2 regions of the Citricoccus sp. NR2 genome follow, and region 2 is predicted to be linked to the other one. Evidence: riboswitches for the same ligand, from Rfam matches in the RefSeq annotation. Region 2 holds a riboswitch; the other holds the start of a gene.

Region 1 (16,623 bases), 640 kb from region 2:
AATGGCGCAAACGGTGACGGCGGCGCGGTAGGTGATGGCGAGCTTGTCGTAGCGAGTAGCCAAGCCGCGCCATTGCTTGGCCAGGGCGAAGTACCGTTCCACGACGTTGCGCCTGCGGTAGGCCTGCCCGTCGACGGCCGGGGGTCGCCCGCCGCGACTACCCCGCCGTTGGCGGGCGGCGATCTGGTCCTTCTTGTCCGGGATGACCGCCCGGATCCGGCGCCGACGCAGTTCGGTGCGGATCACCCCGGTGGCGTAGGCCCGGTCCGCGATCACCGCCTCCGGTCGGGTCCGCGCCGCCCCGGGGCCGGGCCGGGGAACGTGGATCTCGGCCAGTACTTGTGCCAGCACGGCCCCGTCGTTGCGCTGACCACCGGTGACGATCGTGGCCAGCGGCCGGCCCCGGCCATCGACGGCGTGGTGGATCTTGGTGGTCAGTCCACCGCGGGAGCGTCCGATGCCGTGACCAGGCGGTTCAACCTCGGTCACCGGCAGTTTCTTGTGATTCGCCCCGACCCCCTGTGTCCTGGTCCGGGCGGGTCGTGTTCGTTGCGTGCTGATGGGCTCGGGCGATGGTGGCATCGACCGAGACGGCCCAGTCGATCATCCCGGCCGCATCGGCCTCGGCCAGCACCTGGGTCAGGACCCGGTCCCAGGTGCCGTCCGCGGCGTAGCGGCGGTGGCGTTTCCACACCGTCTGCCACGGCCCGAACTGCTCCCGTGGCAGGTCCCGCCACGGGATCCCGGTCCGGTACCGGTAGGCGATGCCCTCGACCACCCGCCGGTGGTCACCGAACGGGTGCCCGCGCCGGCCCTGATTCGAGGGCAACAACGGCTCGATCCGCGCCCACTGCTCGTCCGTGAACACCCGATATCGCGATCCCGTTGATCTCACCCGACCAGCCTGCCGCGAGCCTCATCACCGATAAGGGAAACACGCCCTAGAGCCCTCCCAAGAGCAGGTAACCCCTGAAATCCGATACCCCCTGGGGTAGTTTCAGAAGGAGGGTGCAATCGGAACGCGATGGCCCTGACAGGGTGGGTGGGAGCTGGTAATTCAGCGTCTCGCGCTCAAGCAGCCACCGGCCGAACCCGTATACTGGGGCCTATGGCATCCGTCGCCGCAACGCGTTCTCGGAGAGGTCTTCCCGACTTCCTGCGATTCGTGCTGTTCGGCGGGCTGCTGGTGGTGGCGATCATCCCCGGGCTGCTCGCCATGCACACACTGAACCTGCATGGCACCCCCTCCGCGCACGCGCCTGCCGCCATGTCCGTCACCGTCGCCGACTCCAGCGAGCCACACCAGGGTGTGGCGCATCACGGCTCGACGGGCTCACCCGGGTTGACCAGCGGCACGGCTCACGATCGCGGCGGTTCCTGCGCGGACTGCGGGGGTGGCGATCATCTGGGCATGGCAATGGCATGCGTGCTCGCACTGCTACTCGCCCTCCTCGTCCTGGTGCCGCCGCGGCTTCTACCCGAATGGATGCACACCGCACCCCGGCCGTTCCTCGTGAAGCGCTTCATCGACAGGCTGCTGTCTCGGGCGCCGTCACTTCAGGTTCTCTGCATCAGTCGCACCTGAGGGAGCAACGAACCCGGCGCACACCCGCGCCGACGGTTCCCCTTCTCTCACTCACGCGGCGCCCATGTGGGGTTCCGCGTCACTCAAGCGACTGTTGATATTGGAGAACGCTCATGAAGTTTCGTACCGCGGCGACCGCCGCACTCGCCCTCACACTGACCCTGGCTGGATGCTCGGCCGGAAGCGAGGACGAAGACATAATGCCGGGCATGGACCACGGCTCGTCCGAGCAGGCAGCCGGTGCCAACGACGCGGACGTGATGTTCGCTTCGATGATGATCGTCCACCATGAGCAGGCCATCGAGATGAGCGACATCGTCCTCGCCAAGGACGACGTCCACCCCGAGGTGGTCGAGCTGGCCGAGGCGATCAAGACCGCCCAGGGGCCGGAGATCGAACAGCTTCAGGGCTGGCTGGACGACTGGGGCGTCGACCCCGACGAAGGCCAGATGGACGGCATGGACCACGGCGACGGCATGATGACCGAGGACGACCTGGCCGCCCTCGAATCCGCCGACGGCGCCGAGGCATCGCGACTGTTCTTGGAGCAGATGATCGTCCATCACCAGGGAGCCGTCGAGATGGCCCAGACGCAGGTCGATGACGGCAGCAACCCCGATGCCGTCGAGCTCGCGCAGACGATCATCGACGCGCAGACCGCTGAGATCCAGGAGATGCAAGACCTCCTGGCCACCCTCTGATTGACCACCAGGGTCGGTCGGTGCCGTGGCGAGAGTGCCCGGCACCGACCCGCCCAACTCTCTTGAAGGACCACGCCATGAACCACCCCACCGTGCCGCGGCGCCGAAATCTGAACGTCGCTGCCACCGCTACCTTTGCCGCCGCCCTCGTTCTCACCGGATGCACCACCACGTCGCCCGAGCCCGAATCCACCTCCATCGGCAGTCAAGCCGTCGACACTGACTTCCTGGCAGACCACAACCTGGACGGACTCGACGCCACGCAGGTCATCGAGCGGCTCGACACGATGCCCGTCGCCGACCGCCCCACCGATCTGATTGCATCTGTGCAACCCGACGCGCTCATTCTCACCGACGATCAAGACCGCGAGACACGACTGCCGATGCCCGAAGACGAGGTGTACATCTCGGTCGCCCCATATCGTGAGCAAACGCACGATTGCTACTTCCACAGCCTGACCACCTGCCTCGGAGAACTCACTAACAGCGAAGTCCAGGTTACGCTCACCGGCGAGGACGGCGATGTGCTCGTCAACGAGGTGCAACAGACCTACGACAACGGGTTTGTCGGCGTCTGGGTGCCCCACGGCATCGAGGCAACGCTCACGATCGAGCACGAAGGTCAGACGGGATCCGCGATCATCTCCACGATGAACGACGACGACCCGACGTGCATCACCACATTGCAACTGACCTGACCTGAGGACATTAGCTCGCCGCGCTCGGGGACATCGTTCGATTGGACATGGATACAACTCCGAGAGCGTTGGCGTCTGGCCGATCACCAGCGCAGAGAGGGCTGTGTTCTGCTGGTTTGCCGTCAGCTCGTGCGCTGGATCGGTGACCCCGCTGGCAGACAAGCCCATAAGCCATTCCACGCACGCCGGCGATGGTCTCGGTCCGCGGTCTTCATTCAGGATCGACGGTGCCGGGGCCTTTCGTCGGTGACATGTTCCCATCGGCCGATGGCGTGGGCGTCACCTTCCCAGCGGCGAAGATGGTCTCGATCAGGCTCCATAGTGTCTCGGATTCGTTCTGCCTGGCGGGTGAGCGATGCGGCCCGTGCCGGGCGAGGTCGATGACCTAATGGCTCAGCGCGATCATTCCCGGGTCATCGGAAACGATGATCCGGGATTTTTTCGTTCCCACTATGCTCCGGTCAGCCCTGCCGTTGCTGGTGCTCCAGGACGTAGATCGCCAGCTGCACGCGATTGGTGACGTGCAGTTTCGCAAACAGGCTGGCCAGGTGGGTCTTCACGGTGGTTGCGCTGAGGTGCAGGGTTGCAGCGATGTCGGCATTGGTGAGGCCCTGGGCGACGAACTGGCCCACCTCCCATTCGCGCACGGTAACCATGGCTGGCGGTGAGACGGGTCGGCTCGAGAAGGTCTCGGTTCGAGATGCCACGGAGTCGCGGCCACGTTCGGCAAGCTCGACCAAGGTGGCGAGAGCGGTCGCCGAGACCTGAGGGTGGCCGGCAGCGGCCTCCGTGACAGCCTGGACAACCCGCTGTGGAGCGGAGTCTTTCAGCAGGAAGGACACGGCACCGCCGCGCAGCGCGTCGAGGAGAAAGTCATCGGTGTCGAATGCGGTGAGTACGACCACGCGGGCGCGTGCCCCCTTGCGGGTGAGTTCTCGGGTGGCTTCGATGCCGTTCATCCGCGGCATGCGGATATCCATCAACACGACGTCGGGGTCGAGATCCCGGACCGCGGCGACGGCGTCGATTCCGTCGGCGGCTTCCCCGACCACCTCGATACCCTGAACGCCGTCGATCATCAGCCGGATGCCGGCCCGCATGAGCGTCTCGTCGTCGACAACAAGAACCCGGATGCGAGCGGTTGATGTCAGGTCCACGGCAGTTCCACCTCCACGCTGAAATGATCATCGGCGGTGGGCCCAGAGCGGGCCTTCCCGCCCAGCAACATTGCCTGCTCCTCAATTCCGAGAAGCCCGTTCCCGGTGCCCAGCACCGTCTCGTCAACGTCGTCGGGGAGACGATTGCGCACCCGCAGCAGAACGGCCGCGTCGAGGCGCTGCAGGTCGAGGTGAACCGGTTCTCTGGGGGCGTGCTTGCCGGCGTTCACGAGCGCCTCGTCCAGCATTCTCAGCAGCGAGGCTGTTCGAGCGGGATTCCGCTCCCACTCCGCGGTCGAGAGCTCCTGTCGTACCACCACGATGTTCGTGCCTCGCGACGCCGCAGAGTCCAGAACCGAGCGCAGTGTGCGCAGTGTCTGCAGGTGCTGCTGCCCCGCATTCTCAGCATCCACGGGTTCACGCAGCGCGGTGAGAATGTCGGCCAGCATGCTGCCGGCGTCTCGAGCTGCTTGATGGATGACGTGTGATGCCTCCCGGATCTGCGCGGGAGCGAGATCGTCGCGGGAGGCCAGGGCCCCGGCGTGCATGGCAATAATAGAGAGCTGATGGGAGACGCCGTCGTGCATGTCACGGGCGACCGAACGACGTTCGTCGAATCGCGCCTGGCGCTTTTCCGCCTCTCGGGTACGCGCCTGCTCCGCCCGGGCCAGTTCAGCGGTTCGGGCTTGCTCGCGCAACGAGGCGATGAGCGCGGCTCGGGTGCCCCGAACCCGTCCCCACAGCAGCCCGCAGCCGGTAATCAACCCGGCCACGGCCGCGGTGACGATCGAAGGGAGCGGCACCTCGGACTGGTAGGGCGCACTCACCGAATCCTGCCAGGCGTACATGCCCCAGACCCCGAGCATCATCGCAGCGACCACGGCCAGATCCAGGGCGAGCATCCGGCGTTCGCCGAGTCGTTTCGTGGCCACCAGCCAGGCGGGCAGCGCGAAGCTGCTGACCATACCGCAGCAGATGATCAGCACGTTGCCCCAGAGGGAGCGACGCAGGGGGCCGACCGCGATACAGGCGGCGACTCCGAGAACGAGGTCCGCGAGCAAGAAACCGGTCAGCGCGTTGAGACCCGCCTCGCCCACGTCGTCGAGCGTTAATCCGAATCCCACGAGATAGATGGGCGCCCCGAGGCCCAGGCACAGCAACGAGGTGAGCGTGGGGCGGAGAAGACCGCCGACGGAGACACGGGGATCTCGGTGTCGACGTGGAGTCGTCTCGGTGCGCTGGGCTGCCATGGTCTTCATCATAGGTTCGGCGATGCGGTGTCTGGATCCTCCGAAAGAACGAGACTGAGTTCGAAGTCCGACCGAAGGGAGGATCCGCCGCCGGCACATTCCCGCGACGCTGGAGGCATGACGATCACCGACACCACCCTCACCGCCCCTCTCACCACCTCCGCTGGCCCCTCGACTGCCCGGCAGGCCGACTTGCCGTACCACCGGCTCATGCGGCACTCCCCGCGGAGCAGAAAATGGTGGCGCCCGCTCCTGGCGACACTGACCACCGCGGGTCTGTATGTGGCGTTCGTTCTTCCGCTGTTCGTCTTCTGGTTCATCGCGGAGGAGGGGGCGTTCGGGGAGTCCTGGCGCCCTACGGCTGAACTCACCGACCCGTCGAACCCGATGGACCTGTTGCTGTTGCTTGGACTCATCGTGATGATGCTGCCCGCGGTGCTCCTCGGGATGCGGTGGGGCGGACGCGCGCCGGGGATCCTGCACTCCGTGCGGGGACGGGTGCGCTGGGGAATGATCCTGCGAGCCGCCGCGATCACGCTGCCCCTCTATGCCGTCGTCCTGGTGGGGCTGTACGTTCTCTTCCCGCCGAACGATGTCGCCTGGCCCGAGGCCACGAGCCGCACGCTGTGGCTCTACGTCATCATCGTCCTGCTCACCCCACTGCAGTGCGCGGCGGAGGAGTACGTTTTTCGCGGCCTGGCGATGCAGGTGCTGGGAACCTGGCTGCGCTCACCGCTCTGGGGCATCCTCATCCCGGTGCCGCTGTTCATGCTCGGACACGGCTATGACTGGGTCGGACAGATTGATATCGCCGTGTTCGCCCTCTGCATGGGTGCACTGGTGTGGAAGAGCGGTGGTCTCGAACTCGCCATCGTCATGCACACCGCCAACAACCTCGTGCTCTTCCTGCTGGCCCCGTTCAGCGCCACTTCCCTCGAGCAGGGTGCTGTTGATCCGATGTCACTGCTGGTGAGTCTGCCGATGACGATCGGTGTGACCGCTCTGCTGTGGGTGTGGGTCTCCCGTCGACACGGCCTGCGGGTTCTCGAGCCGCTGACGAACGGCCACGGGGCTGAATGTGCGAGCGGGGAAGTGCGACAAACGACGTAGTCGGACTAGGTCGAGGCGCTCGTGTTCTGGGATCGGGGCAACTCTAGACTTCAGCAGTGAGACAGCTCACAGTGGCGCTGCCGCAGCGAGGTTCGCGCGACGTGAGCATTGAGAGAGGACCCGTCACGATGAACGAGCTCCATTCACCCCACACATCGAGTATCGATACCTCCGCATCCCCGGACGAATCCGGACCGGGGCGCGGATTGCCCTCCGCCCGGGAGCGCAGCAAGGTTCTGAGCGCGTCACTGGTGGGGACCGCCATCGAGTGGTACGACTTCTTCATCTACGGTTCCGCGGCCGCGCTGATTTTTGGACCGCAGTTCTTCCCCGCGGATGACAACCCGGTGGTGGGCACCCTGGCGGCGTTCGCGACCTTCGCGGTGGGATTCCTGGCTCGTCCCCTGGGCGGGCTGCTCATGGGGCACTACGGGGACCGGATCGGACGCAAGGCGATGCTGATGGTGTCGATGCTGCTCATGGGTGTGGCCACGGTGGCCATCGGGCTGCTACCAACTTACGCGACGATCGGGGTGTGGGCGCCGATTCTGTTGGTGACCTTCCGGATTCTCCAGGGGGTCGGCGTCGGCGGCGAATGGGGCGGGGCGGTGCTGATGGCGGTGGAGTACTCACCGCGGAACCGGCGCGCCCTCTATGGGGCGTTCCCGCAGATGGGGCTGCCGTTGGGGATCATCGGCGCCAACCTGGTCTTCGTCGTCGTCTCGAATATTCTGGCACCCGAGGCGTTTCAGGCGTGGGGCTGGCGAGTTCCCTTCCTGTTCAGTGCGGTGCTGGTGCTCATCGCGCTGTGGATCCGGCTGCAGGTGGAAGACTCCCCGGCCTTCAAGACGATGAAGAAGGAGAAGACGGTAGCCAAGGCGCCGATGCTGGATCTGTTCCGGCGGCACACCGGCACCGTGCTGCTGGCGGGCGTGGTCTCGATCGCCCCGCCCGCCATCGGTTACCTGTATTCGGTGTGGATGCTCTCGCACCGGGGCAACCTAGGGGAGGATGGGGTCTCGCAGAACACGATGCTGGCGCTGATCATCTTCGGGGCGGTCTGCCACCTGGTGACGGTGGCCCTGGGCGCGCTGTTGGCCGATCGGTTCACCCAGAAAAAGGTGTTCCTGTGGGGTGCGGCGATGCTGACCCTGTGGGCGTTCCCGTTCTTCTGGCTCGCGGATACCGGCCAGTGGTACAACATCGCGATTGCGTTTGCCGTCGTGCTGTTGGCGCAGTCACTGATGGCTGGCCCGCAGGCTGCGCTGATTGCGGAGCTGTTCCCCGCCGAGGTGCGGTACTCCGGGGCGTCGGTGGCCTACCAAATTGGGTCGATCCTGGGTGGCGGGTTCATGCCGCTGATCGGTACGGGCTTGTATGCGGCCTTCGGCACCTCGACACCGATTGCGCTGTATCTGATGCTGATGGGACTGATCAGCTTCGGTGCCATGGCGGTGCTGACGGTGGGCCGCTACCAGGCGTCGGCCGATGCGGTACAGCGGTGACCCCCTGACCGGGACGAGACGGAGTATTCTGTGCACAGACGTGCCGTGAAGGAGGGCTGAGCCGCGATGACCATCCACCCCGACACGACGACCATGGCGGAACTGGAGGCCGTGCGACGTCGTGAACGGCACGCTGCCGCCGTGGCACGCACCGCCGCCCGGGTGGCTTCGGAGAGGTCGTTGCCGGCCACGCTGCGGGCGCTGGCCGAGGAGATCCTGCAGGCGGATGGGTTGGCCGGGGTACAGGTGCTCACGAATGAACACTCCGGCGACCAGCTGCACATGCTCGGAGTGGCGGGCTTTCCGGCCTCGGGCCAGCGTGCGTTCTTCTCGCGATTGCTGGAGTGTCAGCGACGGGGTGCACGGCTGCGGATGCTGGAGGTGATGGAGACCGGGGAGCCGGTGATCATGCCGCACCGCTACGCCACGGTGATGGAGGATCCGGCCTGGGAGCCGCTGCGCGAGTACCACCGTAGTCCGGAGTGGGACGCTTTCGCTTCGCTACCGATCACGGTGCGAACGCGCACCATCGGAATCCTGAACGTGTTCTTCACCCCGGGTACTCATATCGACGACGACGGCTTCGAGTTTCTCGCGGCGATGGCGGAGCAAGCGGGGCTGGCCATCGACTATGCCTCGCTGCTGGAGCAGGAGCGCCATACGGTGCAGCGGGAGGAACGGCAGCGCCTGGCCCGGGACCTGCACGATTCGGTGGTGCAGCAGGTGTTCTCGATGGGCATGATGACCCAGGCGCTGAAGGTGCTGAGCGAGGGTAACCGGCCGGAGAGGATGACCCGGATTCGGGAGATATCCACCGACCTGGAGGAGATCACTGCCTCGGTGTTGCAGGACCTGCGCGGCCTGGTCGCGCAGTTGCGGCCGAGTCCGCTGACGGGGGGCGGATTGGCGGACGCCGTTGCGAAGCTCGCCGCGACGACCCACCGGCAGACCGGGATCGACGTGGACGTCCACCTCGATGACGTTGCGGCGTCTCTGGATGCCCCCATGGCTGAAGACCTCTACTACGTGGCGGCGGAGGCGGTGCACAATGCGATCAAGCACGCGGCCCCCGACGTCATCACGATTCGCCTGGAACGCGGCGAGCCGGGCACGCTGGAGCTGCTGATTCGGGATCACGGTACCGACCCGCATCCAGTACACCCGGAGGCAGGAACCGATTCGGGCGAGGGCCACGGACTGGAGTTCATGCGCGAGCGAGTGGAACGCTGGCACGGTGAATTGACGGTGGCGCCCAGCTACAACGGTGCAGGAACCGACGTGTTAGCGGTGGTTCCACACCACATCGTGACTCTCGAGGAGGACGCGTGACCACGGAACAGCACTCGAGCCACGCCGCCATCACGGTGTTGATCGTGGACGATCACGCGGTGGCCCGGCGTGGAATATCGGCGTACTTCGATGTGCTCGATGACCTCGAATCGGTCGGCGAGGCGGTGGACGGTCAGGATGCCCTAGAGCAGCTGGCCGAGCTCGACACCTACGGACGGTTGCCCGATGTCGTGCTACTGGATCTCGTGATGCCGCGTATGGACGGGATCGCCGCGCTGAAGGAGATTCGCCAGCGTTACCCCGGGGTGAAGGTCGTGGTGCTCACCAGTTTCGGGGAGACGGAGCGGCTGAACACCACCATGCAGCTCGGGGCGGCGGGTTACCTGCTCAAGGACGCCGGTCCGCTGGAAGTGGCCTCGGCCGTGCAAGCGGCGGTGCGCGACGAGGTCTTCATTGATACCGCGATGGCGCGCAAGCTCACCCAGATGTTTGGCTCCCCGGCGGGTGGGATCGCCTCGCTCACCCAGCGTGAGCGGGCGGTGCTGATGCTGGTGGGTGAAGGATGCTCGAACCGAGACATCGCTCGCCAACTACACATTTCCGAACGCACCGCGCGCACCCACGTCTCCAACATGCTGGGCAAGCTCAACGTGTCGTCCCGCACCCAGGCGGCACTGCTGGCGGTCAACGCTGGCTTGATCTCACCCGACGCCTAATCGCTCGGGCGAGAATCGCGACAAACGTCCCGGTCGAATCGGTGCCGATGGCCTGCCTGAGGTCTCCCGAACCTTCCTACAGTGGTGTGAAACGGGTCACGCTACCCACGGCGGTGGCCCTCCGCTGAGGAGAGGAACGGAACCATGTCAGAGAAGTCCCTGCAGGACGTGCTAGATGCCTCCGGTGACGTCGTCGAGCATCTGCGCAATGTCCGGGTCGGCGCGTACGTGTATCCGGTGGTGGCCGCAGAATTCACGAACTGGCGCAATGAGGTAGAAGCCTGGCGCGAGACCGCCGTGCTCTTTGACCAGACCCACCACATGGATAACCTCTATCTCTCCGGCCCCGATGCGCTGCGGCTGATCTCCGACACCGCGATCAACTCGGTGGAGAACTTCCCCGTCAACAAGGCGAAGCAGTATGTTCCGGTGACCCCGTACGGCCACGTGATCGGCGACGGCATCCTGTTCCGCATCGCCGAGGAGGAGTTCGTCTACGTCGGACGCAGCCCGGCGGCGAACTGGCTGAGCTTCCACGCGGAGACCGGCGGCTACAACGTGGAGGTCACGGTGGACCGGCGCTCGCCGTCGCGGCCGATGGGCAAAGCGGTGTCGCGGCAGGAATGGCGCTTCCAGATCCAGGGGCCCCGCGCCTGGGAGGTCATCGAGAAGGTCAACGGCGGCCCGCTGGAACAGCTCAAGTTCTTCACCATGTCGACCATGAACGTGGCCGGGCGCCAGGTGCGCACGCTACGCCACGGCATGGCCGGTGCCCCGGGTCTGGAGCTGTGGGGGCCGTATGAGGACTACGACGTGGTGCGTGAGGCGATTCTCGACGCCGGTGCCGAGTTCGGGCTGGAGCCGGCCGGAGCACGCGCCTACTCGTGCAATACCCTGGAATCCGGCTGGATCCCCTCCCCGCTGCCGGGCATCTACTCCGGGGACAAGCTTGCCGACTACCGGCGCTGGCTGGGCGCGGATAGCTATGAGGCGAACTCGGCGATCGCCGGGTCATACGTTCCCGATTCGATTGAGGGCTACTACACGACCCCGTGGGAGCTGGGCTATGGCTCGTTCATCAAGCACGACCACGACTTTATTGGTGCCGATGCGCTGAAGCAGTTCGATCCGGCCGCCCAGCGCAAGAAAGTGACCTTGGCCTGGGACGGGGACGACGTCGCCACCATTCACGCGTCGATGTACCAGAAGGACCAGCTGCCCTATAAGTTCTTCGACCTGCCGAACGCCAACTACGGTGCTTCCAACTTCGACTCGGTGGTGGATGATTCCGGTGCGGTGGTAGGTCTGTCCATGTTCACCGGGTACAGCTGGAACGAGAAGCGACCCCTGTCCTTGGCGATCGTGAACCCCGAGGTGGAGATCGGTGACCATCTTAAGGTGATCTGGGGCGAGCCCGACGGCGGTACGCGCAAGTCCTCGGCGCAGCCGCATCGGCAGTACCCCGTGGGCGTCGACGTCAGCCCGGTGCCCTTCTCCGAGGTGGTGCGCCGGACCTACACCGACGGCGGCTGGCGCAAATAAGCGCGCCAGACGGGTACCTTCCATAGTCATTCTTTCATTGAGCGACAGCGTCCTTCACCAGGGAACTCAACGGCGGGTAGACATTGGGTTGCTGTGCTCCGAGTTCAGAGGCTGCGAGCTCACTGGTGAGGACTGGTCGACGAGCGAGCGCATCGAGAAGTTTCCGCGCATTGGAGCTTTTCTGGCTGTGAGCCGCTCATTCCATCCGGCGCGTAGCTGTTCGATGTCGTTCGCCAGTGCACGGGCGTTGTGAACGGCGCGGAGGGAGGCATCGGCGAAGGCGCGAACAATCGAGTCCACATCACCTGTGCGGTACGCAGTCAGCGCTGAGTGGTAGCCCCCGACGTCCGCCAGTAACCCAGCGGAGACGGAAACCGCGACATGGCGGGTGACGCCGCGATGCTTCGGCATGGCCTGAACCCATGCCCTGCCCGTTCGACCATTGCCGTCAGTGAAGGGGTGAATCGTTTTGAACTGAGCATGACTTACTGTTGCCGAGACGAGCGTAGGAATCATGGGGTCATTGATGAAGGCAACCAGATCATGGGTCAAATCGGGTACGTGCTCATAGTGGGGCGCGACGAATGTGGCGTCGATGCGGCTCCATGAGCACGGCATGGAGCCGCAGCATGGCCTCGACGGAGAGATCTTCGGCCAGCTCGAGATCCACACGCATGGTGCGTGTGTTCGCGGCGATTTCTCCCGCGTTTCGACTTCGTCCTACGCCGAGCTCGGCGTCGAATCGTGTCAGCTCACGCTCGGCCTCCTCGGCGGTAGCACGAACGTGTGGACTGGGGGTGGCATCCGACCGGCGATGCATGGCACACCTGCGGAAGTCATAGGAGTCGTCCCGAGAATGATGAGTTCTTCAGCGGAGCTCGACGCGGGGGCGGACGTGGATGTCGGTGAGCTGGGTGTCGTCGCTGGCGAGGATCGCCCCGACCACCGCGCGGGCGACGGTGGCGGGCTGGATCATCACGGAGCGGTCCTTCGGCTCGGCGAGCATCGGGGTATCCGTGGGTCCCGGGTACACCGAGGTGACGCGGACGCCGTCGTGTTCCACATCAGCGCGCAGCCCGTTGGCGAAACCACGCAGGGCGTGCTTGGTGGCCCCGTAGACGGTGTTCTTCGGCCGATCGAACACACCGGCCCCGGAGTTCAGAAACACGATGGTGCCCTGGGAACGGCGCAACGCAGGCAGGCCAGCGCGGGCCAAGCGCATGGCCGCGGTGACGTTGACGGCGAAGACCTCATCCCATTCGGCATCGGTGATCTCCTCGATGGAGGCGGTGGGCAGCAGTCCGGCCGCATGCACCACGGCATCGACGCGCTCGGGCATCACGGTGCTGAGATCATCGGCGGTGAGGTCCAGGGCCACGGAGGTGATCTGCGGGTGGGCGGCCAGCTCATCCAGACGCTGGCGGCTGCGTCCCAGGGCAATGACCTGCCAACCGTGCTCGGTGAGCTGGTCAACGACGGCGCGGCCGATGCCGCTGGTGGCTCCGCTGACGACGGCGCATGGTCGGTCGGGAGCAGGGATGCTGGGGGTGCTGGCCGCGGAGTCGGGGGTGGAATCACTCATGCCCCCGACGATAACGGATCCGGCCGTGCCCCGTCCGGGGTTCGCCGCCCGGGACAACGAATGACGCCGCCGGTTACCGCGGAGCGGTGCTGCTTAACTGAGCCTCCCCACCGAGCACCTCGTCCCGGCTGCGCTCGGTGGCCGCTGCCGAGTACTCGGCGAACGCGCCCCGATACCGGGCGGCTGGGTGCGAATCCGGCAGTCGATCCTGGCCGGTCACTGCACCGCGCAGCGTGGCACCGGATTCGCCCAGCTGCTGGATCTCCTCGAGGCTGCGGGCCAGTCCGCGCTCACGCAGCACCGGCAGGACCTGCGCGATGAACTCGTGGTACGACCCCGGGATGGACGAGTTGATCAGATTCACCCCGTCGATGCCGGCGTCCTGCCAGGCGGCCAGCTCATCAGCAATCTGTTCTGGGGTGCCCACCACGCGGGTGGATTGGGCCCGGAAATGCGCCAGATCCCGCAGCGTCATCGTGCCGTCTTTGGTCATCTTCCGGATCTCGGCCAGATGCCCCTGCGCGCCCTCGGTCTCGATGTCGTTGATGGGGGTGTCCAGTGGCAGGTAGCCCAGGTCGAGGCCCAGGGAGCCACCGGTGTGGGCGATCAGCGCCTCGACGTCGATAGCGTCATCGAGCTCGCGCGCCTTCTGTTGTGCCTCCGCTTCCGTGGAGCCGACCACGAAGGAGAGCCCCTGGATGAACTTCACGTCCTGGGGATCGCGTCCGAATTCCACGGCACGACGGCGCACCTCGGCCGCGTGGGCGGCGGCGATGTCGCGGCGCGGGGCCATCGAGAAGGTGGCCTCGGCGTGCCGGGCGGCCACTTCCTGACCGCGGGGCGAGGAGCCGGCCTGGAACAGGAACGGGGTGCGCTGCGGTGAGGGCGAGCTCAGGTGCGGGCCCTCGATCCGGTAGTTCTCGGAGGCGTGATGGATTTTCGCCACCTTGGCCGGATCGGCGTGGAGCCCCCGGCCGCGCTCATGCTCGACCGTCTTGTCCTGCAGCAGCGCGCCGTCGTCCCAGGAGCCTTCCCACAGCTTGTAGGCGACGTCGAGGTACTCTTCGGCCAGGTTGTACCGGTCGCCGTGGCTGGTCAGCTCGGCGCCGCCGAAATTGCGGTGCGAGTTCTCCAGGGCGGAGGTGACCACGTTCCAGCCCACGCGTCCGCCGGAGAGGTGATCCAGGGTGGAGAGCTGCCGGGCGAAGGTAAAGGGGTGGGCCTGGATGACCGAGGAGGTCATGGCCAGGCCGATGCGCCGGGTGGTCGCCGCCAGCGCGGAGATGAGCACCAGCGGGTCATTCGAGGGAATCTGCAGGCCCTTGCGCAGGTGCGAGGCCCAGCCGCCTTCATAGTCGCCGTAGAGTCCGACCACATCGGCGAAGAACGCGATGTCGAAACCGGCGTCCTCCAGATCTCGCACCAGATCCACCCACAGGCCAAGCTCATTGAACCGGTGCTGCTGGGATTCCTCCCGACGCCATGCGCCGCCGATGATGTGGCTGGTGGTGTTCATCAGGAAGGCGGACAGGATGAGTGGACGGCGCTGTGCGGCCATGGAGACTCCTCAATTCCATCGGTTCTGGCGGTAGCACCGTGTCCAGACCGCGGGGACACCCCGGGATGGGACGGTTGCTGCGACGTCAACGAGCCAGATCTCTCGGTCGCTCTGGATGGTTTCTGCTTTCACCGTACGCCGGGGACGCATTCTGGGACAAACGACGACGAACAATCCGAGTCACGTTCTGTCACGCACACCGCGCCCATCACACAGCACAGCCCGCCGACCCTGGCGGATCGGCGGGCTGTTTGGTGTAGCTGTGGTGATCAGCTGGCGGGCTTCGGTGCAGGTGCGTCGACCTGCTCCTCAGCGCCACCCTCGGTGTCGTCGGTAATGATCGCCTCGGTCGTCGCCGCTGGCTGGGAAGCCTGCGGGGTGGCGGGGGTGTTGGTCTTCAGCGGCTGCGGGGTGGGGTTCTTCCACGGATCCTCCACCGGCTTGGTCAGCTGGTAGACGGCGTAGGCGGCACCACCGGCAGCCACGACGACGCCGACCACGAGCCACTTCTTGCCGCCGCCGGACTGAGCCTGCTTCTTCAGCGACTTCTCGGCCGACTTGGCGTACTTCTCGGCAGCCTTCTGCAACTTCTTGGCGGCCTTCTTGTCGCCGGTGACCTTGGTCAGCAACTCGGAGACCGGCTTCGGGACGTCGGCGTCGTGCAGCGCCTTCGACGTCTTCGAGGCGGCACCGGCGAGCTGGCCGGCTGCGGTGGGGACGTACTCGTCCTGCACCTTGTGGCGTGCTGAGTCCAGGGCGTCGGTGAGGTTCGCCAGGGCGCTCTTGGCCTTCGGTCCGGCCTTGTCCACCGCGGAGTAAGCGACCTTCTCGGCGCGGTCGAGGCTATCGCCCAGGTGCTCTTCGGTCCACGCCAGCGCGGACTCCACCTTGGGGGCAGCCCATGACTTGGCCTGCTCCACAGACGCGTTCAGCTTCTTTTCTGCAGCCTTGGCCTGCTTCTTGGCGATTTTCTCAGCCTTGCGCTTTCCCATCTGATTACCTCCGGGGATCGACGTGCGTTTCTCCCACAGTACGCCAGAGTCACGTGGCGATTCCACGGCTGAGCGCCAGTGTGGGGTATCAAGATTCGGCTCAGCGCGAATTGTCCACGCCCCGCCGATCGACGGAAGCGAGGATTGCGGCTCTAATGCGAGAATACGTCTATGACTATCGCAACGCATCAGGCAACCGTCCATACCAACCAGGGCGACATCGTCGTGGACCTGTTCGGCAACCACGCGCCGAAGACCGTCCAGAACTTCATCGGCCTGGCCACGGGTGAGCAGGCCTGGGTCGACCCGGAGACCGGCGAAGAGCGCACCGGCACCCCGCTGTACAACGGCACCATCTTCCACCGGATTATCCGCGACTTCATGATCCAGGGCGGCGACCCGCTGGGCCAGGGCTTCGGAGGACCGGGCTACCAGTTCGACGACGAGATCCACCCGGACCTCAACTTCAACGAGCCCTACAAGCTGGCCATGGCCAACGCTGGCATCCGCAACGGCCGCGGCACCAACGGGTCGCAGTTCTTCATCACCTCCGTGCCCACCACGTGGCTGCAGGGCAAGCACACCATCTTCGGTGAGGTGAACGACGAGGCTTCGCAGCAGATCGTGGATGCCCTCAACGGCGTGGCCACCGGCGCTAACGACAAGCCGGTCGAGGACGTCGTCATCGAGTCCATCGAGATCACCGAGCTCGCCGGCTGATCCACGGTGATTCACCTGAGGCGGGCCCTCGCGCCCGAGAGCGCGCAGGCACGTCGATGACACCCGGTCAGGATTTCGGAGCGACTCATCCACAGGACCCGCACGGCGGAAATGGTGAGTCCGGGCAGCATCCTGTCTGCCCCCGACACCCTGACCGGGTGTCCTATGTCCGTTGTCAGCGCTGCGACCGGCCCGCCTGCCCGCAGTGCCAGCGTTC
Region 2 (5,952 bases):
GGCCATCAGCGCGAGCAGGGTGATTTCGTGATGGATCGGGACCAGCCCGTTGGGTGGCGGCGGATCGAGGAGGTCTTCCACCCCGGCACCCTTCATTTCGAGGGTGCCGGTGCCGGTGAGGCGTTGGCCGAAGCCGTCCCAGTCGTCTTTCACCTGCACCCGCGGCTGGCGTACTCGCACGAGGGCGAGGGCACGGGCGGCCGAAGCGGAGGTGACCCCGGTGTCGCCGCGACGACGCTGCCGGCGCACGCGGCGTGAGGCCAGCGGCTTGTCGACGATGGCGTTGACGAGGGTCCAGGTGGAGAAGATGGTGCCGGTGGTGTAGTACTTCTCCCCGGTGATGAGCAGGGATCCGGCGTCGTCTTCCCACACTTTGGTGGAGGTGTCGCCGAGCCCGGCGCTGGTCTTCTCGGAGAGGGCGGACCCGCACCATTCGCCGTCGATGATGTGGCGGAACCACTTGCGACGCAGCTCGGCGGAGGCCTGCATGCGCACGTGCTCGACGAAGATCAGCTGGCTGCGGGCCAGGTGGGCGGTGTTGGCGTCGAGCTCGGCGAGATCGATCAGCAGGCGCAGTGCGGTTTCATGGCCGGCCCCGGCTCCGCCGTCGTCGGAGTCCACGGTGAGCGCGCCGAAGCCGCGCGTCCGCAGGGTCTCCATGGGTGAGAAGGGCAGGTGGCGGCCGGATTCCCGGGCCAGCTCGCCGCGGGCAATGTCGTCAAAAATGTCACGATACTGCTCGCGCAAGCGCCGGTAATCGTGGTCGGCGGGGGACGCGGTCCGGATGCTCATCGGCTGATGTTCTCCTTCGGGTCTCTCACGTATCGGTGTGGTGTGCGCAGGGTGATCAGTCGGTGGCAGCGGCGAATTCGGCCCAGGTGTCGGCCGAGTTCTCCACGGTGATCGAGCCTTCGTAGGTGACCACGCCACCGCCGAGGTACTCGTCGTACCACTGCTGCACTTCTTCGGACTGGTAGGCCTCCTGGAGCACCCTCGCCGCTTCGGTATCGCGGAACTCGGGCTGGGAGGCGACGACCACGGTGAACGGCACCTTCACCTCCGGGTCTTCCTCGAGGAGCAGCACGGTGTCCTCGATGTCGTAGCCGGCGTCAGCGATGGAGCGGATGAAGCCGAATCCGGCGTCGACGTCAGGCAGGGACTGGCCCAGGGACTGCTGGTCAATCTCGATGAACTCGATGTTCTTCGGATTGGCGGTGATGTCACGCTGGGAGAGTTCGGTGACTTCTTTGGATTCATCCACTTCGATCACTCCGCCATCGGCCAGCAGTTTCAGGGCGCGGCCGTTGTTGGAGGTATCGACGGGGATGGCCACCTGCGCGCCGTCGGGAAGCTCGTCGAGGCTGTCGTAGGTCAGCGAGAAGATCCCGGAGTGGGTGTAGTAGACCGAGAACAGCGACTCCACGTCGGTGCCGTTGTCCTGGTTGAACTGGCGCAGGTAGGCCTGATGCTGGAAGAAGTTGACGTCGTATTCACCGTTGTTCACGGCTTCATTAGGCAGCACGATGTCGGTGACGTAGGTAGTCTCCAGGGTCCAGCCCTGCTCTTCGAGCTGTTCCTTCACGATCTCCGTGGGGTCCTGGTACGGCGCGGATTCGGTGACGATCATCGAGATGGTCTGGTCGTCGTCGGCGGAGGAGCCAGCATTGACCAGCCCGCAGGAGGTCAGGGCAAGCAGGGCGGCGCCGGAAAGGGCGACGGAGGCGAAGCGGCGGGGTGCGATGGTCATGATGGTCTCTTTCTCGGATTGTTCGGGATCATTCGGAGGTGTATTCGGCCCAGATGTCAGCGGAATTCTCGACGACGATCTGGTCGGTGTAATCCAGGACGCCGCCCTGATAGTCGGCGAACCATTCCGCGATCTCCTCGGATTGGTAAGCCTCCTGCAGCACGCGGGCGCCCTCGGTGTCGCGGAACTCCGGCTGGGCGGCGATGCCGTTGGTGAAGGGCAGCTCCACGTCCGGGTCGGATTCCAGCACCAGCGCGGTGTCCTCAGTGTCGTAGCCGGCCTCGGCCACTAGACGCACGAACACGAAAGCCGCGTCCACGTCGGGCAGGGTCTGCGCCAGAGACTGCTGGTCCACCTCGATGAACTCCAGGTTCTTCGGATTCGAGGTGATATCCCGCTGGGAGAGCTCAGTGGGCTCCTTGGATTCGTCGACCTCGATCACGCCGGCATCGGCCAACAGTGCCAAGGCGCGACCGTTGTTGGAGGTGTCGACGGGGACCGCGATCTGACCGCCCTCGGGAAGGTCGTCGAGGGTATCCACCGTCAGAGAGAAAACGCCGGCCCGCGCGTAAAAGACCGAGAAAATCGGCTCGACTGCGGTGCCATTGTCCTGATTGAACTGGTTGAGATAGGCCAGGTGCTGGAAGTAGTTGACGTCATACTCGCCGTTGCTGACGGCCTGGTTGGGCAGGATGATGTCAGTGACGTAGGTGGTTTCCAGAGTCCAGCCCTGTTCCTCGAGCTTCTCTTTCACGATCTCCGTGGGGTCCTGATAGGGCGCCGATTCCGTGAGAATCATCGAGATGGTCTGGTCCTCGTCAACGGAGGATCCGGCGTTGGCCAGTCCGCAGGACGTCAGAGCGAGTCCGGCGACGAGACTGAGACCGAGGGCGGCCAGCCGTCGTGAACCACGCGAGGCGGAGGCGGTGGTGTGGGGGGTCGACACAGTCGAGGGTCCTTTCCAAGGCGGCACAGAAGGAGCCTTCCGCGCGCGGGGGACGGCACGGGGCAGGGTACCCGTGCGGGATCAGAAGTGAGGGAACGGTCGCGAAGACCGGGCGAATCAGGCCAGGCGCTTGTCGGTGACGCGCACCAACCGGTTGCCGATGACCTGGACGGCGGTGACCAGCAGCAACATGATCGCGATCGCCACCAACATCACCTCGGTTTCGTATCGGTAGTAGCCGTACCGGATGGCAAAGTCGCCGATACCGCCGCCACCGACGAGCCCCACCATCGCCGAGTAGGAAATGAAGGAGACGGTGGTGATGGTGATCGAACCGATCAGGGCCGGTCGGGCGTCCACGAGCATCACGGAGCGGATGATCTGGCCGCGGGTGGCGCCCATGGCGCGGGCGGCCTCAATGGGCCCGGTGCCCAGCTGGTTGATGTTCTGCTCCACCAGGCGGGCGAAGTACGGAATGGCGTTGACCGTCAACGGGACGATAGCCGCCGCGGTGCCCACGGTGGTGCCCACCACGAACCGGGTGAACGGGATGATCGCGATGAGCAGAATCAGGAACGGGAAGGAGCGCACCGCGTTGACGATGGCGGAAACCACCCGGTGCAGCTGCGGCGAGGGTGAAATTCCGCCGGGGGCGTGGTTCACGAGCCAGATGCCCAGCGGGGTGCCGAGCAGCACCGCAATCGGGATGGCGACCCCAATCATGGCGAAGGTCTGCAACAGCGCTGCGGTGAATTCGGGAAGCAGTTCGATGATGCGTTCCATGTCAGTTCCCCACCTTCTCCAGCACTACCGCGGAGTCTGCCGTGGTGCCAGCGGCGTCGTTGTCGTCGTTGTGTCGGTCGGCCGGGGCGGCGGACACCTCCAGGGTGCCTACGCGTCCTTTCTCCACCGAGATGCCCTCGGAGATCAGGTAGGAACCGATCGCGGTGTGCGGCCGGAAGCTGTCGGAACGCAGCTGCTCGGTGGTGAACTGCTCGACGATGGCGCCGGATTCCATGACGGTTACGTCGTCGGCCAGGGCCTTGATGACCTCCATCTCGTGGGTGACGACCACGATGGTGATGCCCAGCTGGGCGTTGATGTCGGCCAGGTACTGAAGCACCGTGGCGGTGGTGAATGGGTCCAGTGCGGAGGTGGGCTCATCGCAGAGCAACACATTCGGCTTGGTGGCCAGGGCGCGGGCGATGGCCACACGCTGCTTCTGCCCACCGGAGAGCTGAGCAGGGTAGGCCTTGGCCCGGTCGGCCAGGTCCACCAGCTCCAGTGCCTCCAGGGCCCGACGACGACGCTCGCGCCGGTTCGTCACGCCCGCGAAGGTCAGCGACAGTTCCACGTTGGCGACGGCGGTGTGATTGTTCACCAGGTTGAAGCCCTGGAAGATCATGCCGATCTGGTGGCGGCGCTGGCGCAGCTGTTCCGCGCTGAGCCCGGTGAGCTCTTCGCCGTCGACCCAGACCTCACCGGAGGTGGGGCGCTCCAGGAGGTTGATGTTGCGCAGCAGTGTGGATTTGCCGGCCCCCGAGAAGCCGATGATGCCGTGAATCGAGCCACGGCGTACGTCGAGACTGACGTCGTCGACCGCAGTAATGTCACCGCCTTTGAACGTGGTGGTGACGTGGCGCAGGGAGATCATGAGAATCCTCCATCGTTGCTGGCATTAGCACCTTCGCCTCGTGGGGCGGGTTGCTGCGACGTCGACGAGCCAGGTCTCTCGGTCGCTCTGGATGGTTACCGGTCCATTCAAACACGGGGACGAACCCCGTGTCATGACGAACCATGACGAGCGTCATGCATCTCGTCACACGGTTCACAAACGCTCTGCAGCGATCACGAACCGTCGAAGATGACGTTATGTGACGTCATCCTTGAGTCGGTGCGGATGCTGCCGCTGAGGCCGGGGCATCGCCGATAGCGGACAGCCCTTGCGGCAGGGTGCCGTTGATGAACCAGTCGCCGACCTGCCGTGAGCGGAAGACGATGGGGTTGTGCGTGGCCACGGTCTGGGCGTTGCGCCAATGCCGGTCCAGCCCCTTCTCGACGGCGGTGTTGGACGCCCCGCCGGTGAGGAAGAGTTCGGAGGCGACCCGGATGGTCTGTTCCGGCACGGTGATCTGGGCCTGCTGGATGGCCAGCTCCGCGGTGTAGAACTCCTGTGGAACCGTCCCGGTGAAGTCGTGCCGGTCGGCGCCGGTGGCTTCCGCCACCGCCAGCGCCTCATCGAAGGTGTCGGCGGCGTGCAGCACGGTAGCTTCGACGGCGAAGGCGGTGGCCGCGATGTTTCCGGTGGCCTCCTGGATCAGCGGGTCCTCACGGTAGGGCAGCCCCAGCCCCGTGTTGAACGTGCGCTTGCGCTCCCGCACCCCGGTTGCGGTGTCCTCGCGCACTGCCCGGGCGATCCCGGCCAGCACGGCAAGCAGCACCAGCTGGAAGAACGAGGCCTCGAACACCGCCTCCGGGGTGCCGATCCGGCGCGGCAGCACGGAGAGGGGATCCAGCTCGACGTTATGGAATCGGGCCGTTCCGGTGGCGGTGAGCTTCTGCCCGAACCCGTTCCAGTCGTCGTCGAGCTCGACGCCGGGCGCATCCGTAGGCACCACCGCGAAGGAGCGCTCCCCAGTCACGTCGCCACCGGCTCCGGTGAGGCTGGCCGAGACGCGGGTGTGGGTGGCGAAGAGTGACCCGGTGGCGTAGAACTTCTCGCCGTTGAGCACCCAGGTCGTCTCCGGTCCCGACCCGTGTTCAGTGAGCACCGTGTTCAGGGTGCCCAACGCGTTGCCGCCCTTCTCGGTGGAGGCGTTACCGACGGTGGCCCCGGCGCGCAGCTGGGCGTACCAGTGCTGAGAACGGGCGTCGTCGAGAAACCGCAGCGACTCCACGAATCCGGCGTGGGAGCGGTACTGATGCGCCACGTTCGAGTCCGCCGCGGCCAAGTCGATGAGTAGCCGGATGAAGGTGCGCACGCTCACCCCTGCCCCGCCGTGCTCGCGAGGCACCCGCAACAGGCCGAAGCCGGCGCGGTTCAGGTCGGCGATCTCCGCAAAGGGCAACTGCCGGTGCAGATCCCGCTGCCGAGCCCCGGCGGCGATGCGCTCGAAGTTCGGCGCGAAGTGGGCGGCAAGGCTGGGGTAATTCGATCCGGCGGGCACCTGGGGCGGGGTCAGCTCCGCCAGTCGCGGCGTCGAGGAGACGGAAGCGGCGGGGGCGGAATCGGCAGGAATGACAGACACGAGGATGCTCC

Evidence for each region. Region 2 has a riboswitch for S-adenosylmethionine ahead of O1A05_RS01185 (methionine ABC transporter ATP-binding protein). Riboswitches for the same ligand answer to the same signal wherever they lie in the genome.
Region 1: it holds a riboswitch for S-adenosylmethionine, as region 2 does, so the genes downstream of both, O1A05_RS04055 (NtaA/DmoA family FMN-dependent monooxygenase) here and O1A05_RS01185 (methionine ABC transporter ATP-binding protein) in region 2, are expected to answer to the same signal.

Annotation. Positions count from the first base shown of each region.
Region 1 covers NZ_CP115154.1:879,679-896,301, reverse strand. The annotation lists one part of gene O1A05_RS04125 (IS5 family transposase) at 1-510, opposite strand, end outside; one part of gene O1A05_RS04125 (IS5 family transposase) at 512-895, opposite strand; gene O1A05_RS04120 (DUF6153 family protein) at 1,109-1,585, shown strand; gene O1A05_RS04115 (DUF305 domain-containing protein) at 1,699-2,286, shown strand; gene O1A05_RS04110 (CueP family metal-binding protein) at 2,364-2,984, shown strand; gene O1A05_RS04105 (response regulator transcription factor) at 3,446-4,141, opposite strand; gene O1A05_RS04100 (sensor histidine kinase) at 4,132-5,391, opposite strand; gene O1A05_RS04095 (CPBP family intramembrane glutamic endopeptidase) at 5,509-6,501, shown strand; gene O1A05_RS04090 (MFS transporter) at 6,630-8,006, shown strand; gene O1A05_RS04085 (GAF domain-containing sensor histidine kinase) at 8,073-9,335, shown strand; gene O1A05_RS04080 (response regulator) at 9,332-10,012, shown strand; gene ligM (vanillate/3-O-methylgallate O-demethylase) at 10,157-11,554, shown strand; gene O1A05_RS04070 (Fic family protein) at 11,621-12,106, opposite strand; gene O1A05_RS04065 (hypothetical protein) at 12,120-12,374, opposite strand; gene O1A05_RS04060 (SDR family NAD(P)-dependent oxidoreductase) at 12,423-13,136, opposite strand; gene O1A05_RS04055 (NtaA/DmoA family FMN-dependent monooxygenase) at 13,210-14,694, opposite strand; SAM riboswitch class I at 14,707-14,816, opposite strand; gene O1A05_RS04050 (hypothetical protein) at 14,964-15,686, opposite strand; gene O1A05_RS04045 (peptidylprolyl isomerase) at 15,858-16,406, shown strand; gene O1A05_RS04040 (rhomboid family intramembrane serine protease) at 16,565-16,623, shown strand, end outside.
Region 2 covers NZ_CP115154.1:244,886-250,837, forward strand. The annotation lists gene O1A05_RS01165 (acyl-CoA dehydrogenase family protein) at 1-792, opposite strand, end outside; gene O1A05_RS01170 (MetQ/NlpA family ABC transporter substrate-binding protein) at 848-1,747, opposite strand; gene O1A05_RS01175 (MetQ/NlpA family ABC transporter substrate-binding protein) at 1,776-2,693, opposite strand; gene O1A05_RS01180 (methionine ABC transporter permease) at 2,811-3,476, opposite strand; gene O1A05_RS01185 (methionine ABC transporter ATP-binding protein) at 3,478-4,347, opposite strand; SAM riboswitch class I at 4,354-4,445, opposite strand; gene O1A05_RS01190 (acyl-CoA dehydrogenase family protein) at 4,574-5,941, opposite strand.